Regions from separate parts of the Pseudomonas sp. S2_B07 genome, predicted to be linked through region 1. Evidence: predicted binding sites of a transcription regulator. Region 1 holds the regulator's gene; the other holds the start of a gene.
What was found. Region 1 encodes sigma-54, which starts transcription at its own class of promoters, with help from an activator protein. Its sites were predicted from a motif close to ANTGGCATNNANNTTGCTNT; they were not measured.

Region 1 (4,190 bases):
CCAGACGGCACCCAGGTCGAGCTGATCGACTCGGTACGCATTACCCGTTTCGACGAAAAGAACCGCAGGACCCTGATTACCACCACCCGTATGACTGTGTTCCCGCAGCAGCAATATGCGCAGACCGACCAACCCGTTAGAATCGACGGCGCTGGCGGTGTATCGACAGGCAACGGAATGAAAGCGTACTTGAAAGAAAGCAGGATACACCTGCTATCTAACGTAAGAGGACAGTATGAGGCTCGTTAAAACCCTCCCTATTTTGCTCAGTCTGGGCGCAGCACTGGGAAGCGTGAGCGCCTGGGCTCTGCCGAACGATCAAGAGCAGCCAATCCGCATTCAGGCCGACGATGCCCAACTGGACGACAAGAATGGCGTGGCCACCTATAAAGGTGACGTGATCATCACCCAGGGCTCGATGATCGTTAAGGGCAACACCGTAACCATCACTCGTACGCCGGCTGGCGACATCGACGTGGTGACTTCGGTGGGCAACCTCGCCTACTTCGAGCAACTGCAGACCGCTGGCGACACCAAGCCTGTCCAGGGTTGGGGTGTGACTATCCAGTACCACGCCGCGCAAAACCGCGTCGTGCTGATCGACAAGGCAAAAGTTGTCGACAAGGACAACAACACCACCCAGGGCGAGAAAATCGTCTACGACACAGTCAAGAAGCTTGCGAGCGCTGGCCGTGCGACAGGCAACAAGGTCACCGAGGCGCGTCCACGCATCGACATGGTGATCCAGCCGAAGAAGAAAACCGACGAGCAGAAGGCCCAGTAATGGCAACTCTGAAAGCTCAGCATCTGGCCAAGAGCTACAAGAGCCGCCAGGTCGTGCGCGACGTCAGCCTGTCGATCGACAGCGGTCAAATCGTCGGCCTGCTGGGTCCCAACGGCGCCGGCAAGACCACCTGCTTCTACATGATTGTCGGCCTGGTGCAGGCCGATCAGGGCCGTGTGCTGATCGATGATCTGGACGTCAGCCACCAGCCGATGCACGGTCGTGCAAAGGCCGGTATCGGCTATCTGCCGCAAGAAGCGTCGATCTTCCGCAAACTCTCGGTGGCCGACAACATCATGGCGATCCTCGAGACCCGCAAGGAACTCGACAAGGCCGGGCGTCGCAAAGAGCTGGAAAGCCTGCTGCAGGAATTCCACATCAGCCACATCCGCGACAACCTCGGCATGAGCCTGTCGGGTGGTGAACGCCGCCGCGTGGAAATCGCTCGCGCACTGGCCACCAATCCGAAATTCATCCTGCTCGACGAACCTTTCGCCGGCGTGGACCCGATTTCGGTCGGCGACATCAAGCAGATCATCTACCACCTCAAGGCCAAAGGCATTGGCGTGCTGATCACTGACCACAACGTCCGTGAAACCCTGGATATCTGCGAAACGGCCTACATCGTCAACGATGGCCAGCTGATTGCCGAAGGCGACTCCGCCACTATCCTGGCCAACGACCTGGTTAAAGAAGTTTATCTGGGCCATGAGTTCCGCCTGTAAGCGTTGAGGTGTCTGGCTAGTCGACTGAGCGCTTACGACGATAAAAATCAACAGGTTTTTATTGTTACAGCGCTCTAGGCAAACACTTCAGTTTCAGGCATATAATTTGCTTATGTTTGGCGCTCCGGCGCCCTGTAGTGGATGGCGCATGTGCGCCGGCGAATAAGGTGTTAAGCCCCTGCCATGAAACCATCGCTAGTCTTGAGAATGGGCCAGCAGCTGACGATGACACCGCAGCTGCAACAGGCCATCCGCCTGCTCCAATTGTCGACCCTGGACCTGCAACAGGAAATCCAGGAGGCCCTGGAGTCCAATCCGATGCTCGAACGCCAGGAAGAAGGCGACGACTTCGACAACGCCGACCCCTTGGCCGACAAAGCCGAACAGCAACCCAATGCCGATGTTTCGGAACCCTCCTACCAGGAAACCGCCCCGACGGTGGACAACCTCGAGGAAGGTGACTGGAACGAGCGCATTCCCAACGAACTGCCCGTCGACACGGCCTGGGAAGACGTCTACCAGACCAGCGCCAGCAGCCTGCCGAGCAACGATGACGACGAATGGGACTTCACCACTCGCACTTCGGCTGGCGAGAGCCTGCAAAGCCACCTGCTCTGGCAACTGAACCTGGCACCGATGTCCGACACCGATCGCCTGATCGCCGTGACCCTGATCGACTGCATCAACAATCAGGGCTACCTGGATGAAACCCTGGAGGAGATCCTCGAAGCCTTCGATCCGGAACTGGACATCGAACTGGACGAAATCGAAGCCGTCCTGCACCGCATCCAGCAATTCGAACCGGCCGGCATCGGCGCTCGCAACCTGGGCGAATGCCTGCTGCTGCAATTGCGCCAATTGCCCGCCAAGACGCCTTGGCTGGCCGAAGCCAAGCGCCTGGTCTGCGACTACATCGATTTGCTCGGCAGTCGCGACTACAGCCAGCTGATGCGCCGCATGAAGCTCAAGGAAGATGAACTGCGCCAGGTCATCGAACTGGTCCAGAGTCTCAACCCGCGCCCCGGCTCGCAGATCGAATCCAGCGAAGCCGAGTACGTCGTTCCAGACGTGATCGTGCGCAAGGACAACGAACGCTGGCTGGTGGAACTGAACCAGGAGTCGGTTCCAAGGCTGCGGGTCAACGCCCAGTACGCCGGGTTTGTCCGTCGCGCCGACACCAGCGCCGACAACACCTTCATGCGCAATCAGCTGCAAGAGGCCCGCTGGTTCATCAAGAGCCTGCAAAGCCGCAACGAAACCCTGATGAAAGTTGCCACCCAGATCGTCGAGCATCAGCGCGGCTTCCTCGAATACGGCGACGAAGCCATGAAGCCGCTGGTCCTGCATGACATCGCCGAAGCGGTAGGCATGCACGAATCGACGATTTCACGGGTGACCACGCAAAAATTCATGCATACCCCTCGGGGTATTTATGAGTTGAAATATTTTTTCTCCAGTCACGTCAGCACCTCCGAAGGCGGCGAATGCTCGTCCACGGCGATCCGCGCGATCATCAAAAAACTGGTTGCCGCGGAAAATCAGAAAAAGCCGTTGAGTGACAGCAAGATCGCTGGTTTACTGGAGGCACAAGGCATTCAGGTGGCTCGCCGCACCGTCGCCAAGTACCGCGAATCCTTAGGGATCGCGCCTTCGAGCGAACGCAAGCGGTTGATGTAGAGCCACGCCACAGCGTTCCAGTGGTAGATCATCTGATCTACCGCTTTATGCACTGGCAACGAAGGAGAAGCTGTATGCAAGTCAACATCAGTGGACACCAACTGGAAGTGACCGAACCCCTGCGCACCTACATCGGCGAAAAACTCGAACGATTAGAGCGGCATTTCGACAAGATCACCAACGTGCAGGTCACGATGACGGTCGAGAAGCTGAAGCAGAAAATCGAAGCCACCCTGCATATTCCCGGCAGTGAAGTGGTCGCCAACGCGGAGCATACCGATATGTACGCGGCGATCGACTCACTGACCGACAAGCTGGATAAACAACTCAAAAAGCATAAGGAAAAGACCCAGAGCCTCCTCCAGGGTGCAACCGGTCGTTAACACTCCCAACCCATGATCCGACTTGAAAACATCCTGACCCCCGGCCGTTCCCTCGTGAACGTGCCGGGCGGCAGTAAAAAGAAAGCCCTCGAACAAATTGCCAACCTGATCGCCCGGGAAGTGCCGGATCTGGAGATGCAAGATGTCTTCGAGGCTTTGATTGCCCGTGAAAAACTCGGCTCGACCGGTTTTGGCAACGGCATCGCCATCCCCCACTGCCGCCTGAAGGATTGCAAGTCGCCCATCAGCGCCTTGATGCACCTCGACGCCCCTATCGATTTCGACGCCATCGACGGCGCTCCGGTTGACCTGTTGTTCGTACTGCTGGTCCCGCAAGCGGCTACCGATGCGCACCTTGAACTGCTCCGCCAGATCGCCAGCATGCTCGATCGCAAGGAGGTGCGGGAAAAACTGCGTAGTGCTCAGAGTAACGAAGCCTTGTATAAGGTTGTTCTGGAAGAGCAAAACGGTCACTAATCATGCGCTTGATCATCGTCAGTGGCCGTTCCGGCTCAGGTAAAAGTACCGTACTCGATGTTCTCGAGGACAACGGCTACTACTGCATCGACAACCTGCCCGCCGGCTTGCTGCCGGAACTGGCCGAACGCGCACTGATTCATA
Region 2 (4,190 bases), 620 kb from region 1:
GGTTGTCGAACAGGTCGAAGATCTGGTCCAGAACCCAGTCCGGACGCGCGCCTGGACGGTCAACCTTGTTGATGACCACGATTGGACGCAGGCCGGCTTCGAAAGCCTTCTTGGTCACGAAACGGGTTTGCGGCATAGGGCCGTCTTGAGCGTCAACCAGCAGCAGAACGGAGTCAACCATCGACATTACGCGTTCAACTTCGCCGCCGAAGTCGGCGTGGCCCGGGGTGTCCACGATGTTGATGTGGTAGCCGTTCCAGTTGATGGCGGTGTTTTTCGCCAGAATGGTAATACCGCGCTCTTTCTCCTGGTCGTTGGAGTCCATCACGCGCTCGTCGTTGAGCTCGTTGCGCTCCAGGGTGCCGGATTGACGCAAGAGTTTGTCTACCAGGGTGGTTTTACCATGGTCAACGTGAGCAATGATGGCGATGTTGCGTAGATTTTCGATCACTTGTGTATCTCGATCAGAGGATTCGGTGTGCTGACAAGTCTTGGCAGCGATTAACAGTAGAGTCAGGCCTTGCCGTTACAGCTTGACGGCAGAGTCGGGGGGCCGGTGACGCAGGCCACAGGCATACAGCCCCGGGCTCTTAGCTCGGTCGATAAACGCGCACATTGGCATGCCCCTCACTGAGCAAATGGTGGGCATGCAGGCGACTCATCACGCCTTTGTCGCAATACAGCAGGTACTGGCGAGTAGGGTCCAGTTCCTTGAAACGAGCGTTCAATGCATAGAAAGGCATCGCTTGTACCTCGATACCAGCCAGGGCCAGCGGATCATCTTCAGCGGCATCCGGGTGACGGATGTCGATGATGATTTGCCCCGCCAGCGCTTCGCTGACTTCTTCAATCTGCAAGTCCTGGCCCAATTCGTCGATTACGCGATCGATCGGGACCAGTTTGGCGTTCTCGAGCGCACGCTCAAGGACCGCCATGTCGAATTCTTTCTCTTCATGCTCCACGCGCGGACGCTTGGCGTGGGTCTTTGGGTTCACCGAGATGACCCCGCAGTATTCCGGCATGTGCTTGGCGAAGTCGGCAGTCCCGATTTCGTTGGCCAGGTCGATGATGTCCTGCTTGTGACTGGCGATCAGCGGACGCAAGACCAGCTTGTCGGTCACGCAGTCGATCACGGAAAGGTTCGGCAACGTCTGGCTCGACACCTGGGAAATCGCTTCACCGGTGACCAGCGCTTCAATGTCCAGCCGATCAGCAATACGGGAAGCAGCGCGCAACATCATACGCTTCAAAACTACACCCATATGACTGTTATCGACTTTCCCGAGAATTTCTCCCAGAACTTCCTCGAACGGCACACTGACAAATAACACGCGTTGGGAGCTTCCGTACTTCTTCCAGATGAAGTGCGCGACTTCCATGACGCCCAGTTCATGGGCCCTTCCGCCCAGATTGAAGAAGCAGAAATGGCTCATCAGGCCACGACGCATGATCTGGTACGCCGCCACGGTGGAGTCGAAGCCACCGGACATCAGCACAAGCGTCTGCTCCAGTGCACCCAGCGGATAACCGCCGATGCTGTTGTGCTGGCTGTGGATCACAAACAACCGTTTGTCGCGAATTTCGATGCGAACTTCGATTTCCGGCTCTTTCAGCGAGATTCCGGCGGCGCCGCACTGACGACGCAGTTGGCTGCCGACGTATTTTTCGACGTCCATCGAGCTGAATTCGTGCTTGCCGGCACGCTTGCAGCGCACCGAGAAGATCTTGCCGGCCAGGGACTCACCGAAGTGCTGCTTGCACTTGGCGACGATGTCGTCGAAATCGCCCAACGGGTATTCATCGACCTGCAGGAAATGCGCGATGCCCGGCATGCAGCTCAGGCGCTCGGTCATCTCCTTCAGGGCTTTGGGCTCGCTGACGCGGGTTTCCAGCTCGAGATTGTCCCACACACCGTTCACCACCACGGCCGGGTCCAGGTCGCGGAGCACGGTGCGGATGTTTTTAGCCAATTGGCGGATGAAACGCATCCGTACCGGGCGGCTCTTGATGGTGATCTCGGGGAAGACTTTTACGATTAGTTTCATGAAAACAGCGCGCGCTGGGCCAGCCGAAAAAGGGGGGCGCGGATTATAGCGGAAATTGCTCAAGGTTTAACCAGTTAATGTGCAGAAGGTTTTGCGCGCACCAAAACAGGTCATTTATGGATTTTAACGCTACATTGTAGGGCGAGATTTTTCACCTGAAGACGCTTTGTGCCTTTATAAGCGTGAAATTGGGGCAAAAAACCCATGGTGGGGCACTGGCATGCAATTTGCTCCCTTGTGAGGCAGGTTGCCTTGGCAGAGTATTCGCGCCGGCATCACCCACATTCCAAGGGCATCCACTACTAAGCCCGAAGCCACCCGGAGGACACTATGTCGAAGTCGGTTCAACTCATCAAAGATCATGACGTCAAGTGGATTGATCTGCGCTTCACGGACACCAAAGGCACTCAGCACCACGTGACCATGCCGGCTCGCGACGCGCTGGATGACGCTTTCTTCGAAGAAGGCAAAATGTTCGACGGCTCCTCCATTGCTGGCTGGAAAGGCATCGAAGCCTCCGACATGATCCTGATGCCGGACGACAGCACTGCCGTACTTGACCCGTTCACCGAAGAGCCGACCCTGATCCTGGTTTGCGACGTGATCGAGCCTTCGACCATGCAAGGCTACGACCGCGACCCACGTGCGATCGCCAAGCGTGCCGAGGAATACCTGAAGTCGACCGGTATCGGTGACACCGTATTTGTGGGTCCGGAGCCTGAGTTCTTCATCTTCGACGAAGTGAAGTTCAAGTCCGACATCTCTGGCTCGATGTTCAAAATCTTCTCCGAACAAGGTTCGTGGATGTCCGACCAGGACGTGGAAGGCGGCAACCGTGGCCACCGTCCAGGCGTCAAAGGCGGCTACTTCCCTGTTCCGCCATTCGACCACGACCACGAAATCCGTACCTCCATGTGCAACGCCATGGAAGAAATGGGCCTGGTCATCGAAGTTCACCACCACGAAGTGGCGACTGCTGGCCAGAACGAAATCGGCGTGAAGTTCAACACCCTGGTTGCCAAGGCTGACGAAGTTCAAACCCTGAAGTACTGCGTACACAACGTTGCTGATGCATACGGCCGCACCGCGACCTTCATGCCTAAGCCTCTGTACGGCGACAACGGTTCGGGTATGCACGTCCACCTGTCCATCGCCAAAGATGGCAAGAACACCTTCGCTGGCGAAGGCTATGCCGGCCTGTCCGACACCGCCCTGTACTTCATCGGCGGTATCATCAAGCACGGTAAGGCACTGAACGGCTTTACCAACCCGTCGACCAACTCCTACAAGCGTCTGGTCCCAGGTTTCGAAGCACCGGTAATGCTGGCCTACTCGGCTCGCAACCGTTCCGCTTCGATCCGTATTCCTTACGTGTCCAGCCCTCGCGCTCGCCGTATCGAAGCCCGCTTCCCGGATCCAGCAGCCAACCCGTACCTGGGCTTCGCTGCACTGTTGATGGCTGGCCTGGACGGCATCCAGAACAAGATCCACCCTGGCGATGCTGCTGACAAAAACCTGTACGACCTGCCGCCTGAAGAGGCGAAAGAGATCCCACAAGTTTGCGGCAGCCTGAAAGAAGCCCTGGAAGAGCTGGACAAAGGTCGTGCGTTCCTGACCAAAGGCGGCGTGTTCTCCGATGACTTCATCGACGCTTACATCGCTCTGAAAAGCGAAGAAGAAATCAAGGTCCGCACCTTCGTACACCCACTGGAATATGAGCTGTACTACAGCTGCTGATCCGGTAGCGCTGCGACACGCAGCGTGACAAAAAAGAGGCCTCCTTCGGGAGGCCTTTTTTGTTGGGGCAATTTCCCACAATGAAATTCGCCATCTCCTCGGGCGCACGCAGCATCGTCCGGCATCAACCACTTTTAATGACTCGTAGCCTGTCCTCTGCCCGAACTCAAAGGATGGATCGATGAAAACCCTTACGCTAAAGACATCACTGGTCGCTCTCTGCGCCCTCGCCCTTCAAAGCTGCACCACAACCACCATGGAAATCGAACGAGAAGTCCTGCTCAAAAGCAGCCGATCGTGGGATGACACACCTTACGTTCGCTACCCGGATGCGACACCCGAGCTGACAGTGCTCAGACTCAAGATACCCGCCAACACCCAACTGCCTTGGCACACCCACGCCATGCC

Region 2: the regulator sigma-54 is predicted to act here: its motif matches at 2,260-2,279, upstream of glnA (glutamate--ammonia ligase).

What each region holds. Positions count from the first base shown of each region.
Region 1 covers NZ_CP162769.1:2,644,901-2,649,090, forward strand. Annotated here, with positions in the region: gene lptC (LPS export ABC transporter periplasmic protein LptC) at 1-249, shown strand, start outside; gene lptA (lipopolysaccharide transport periplasmic protein LptA) at 236-784, shown strand; gene lptB (LPS export ABC transporter ATP-binding protein) at 784-1,509, shown strand; gene AB4N43_RS12315 (RNA polymerase factor sigma-54) at 1,693-3,186, shown strand; gene hpf (ribosome hibernation-promoting factor, HPF/YfiA family) at 3,261-3,569, shown strand; gene ptsN (PTS IIA-like nitrogen regulatory protein PtsN) at 3,582-4,046, shown strand; gene rapZ (RNase adapter RapZ) at 4,049-4,190, shown strand, end outside.
Region 2 covers NZ_CP162769.1:3,266,933-3,271,122, forward strand. Annotated here, with positions in the region: gene typA (translational GTPase TypA) at 1-451, opposite strand, end outside; gene thiI (tRNA uracil 4-sulfurtransferase ThiI) at 591-2,045, opposite strand; gene glnA (glutamate--ammonia ligase) at 2,376-3,782, shown strand; gene AB4N43_RS14960 (cupin domain-containing protein) at 3,964-4,190, shown strand, end outside.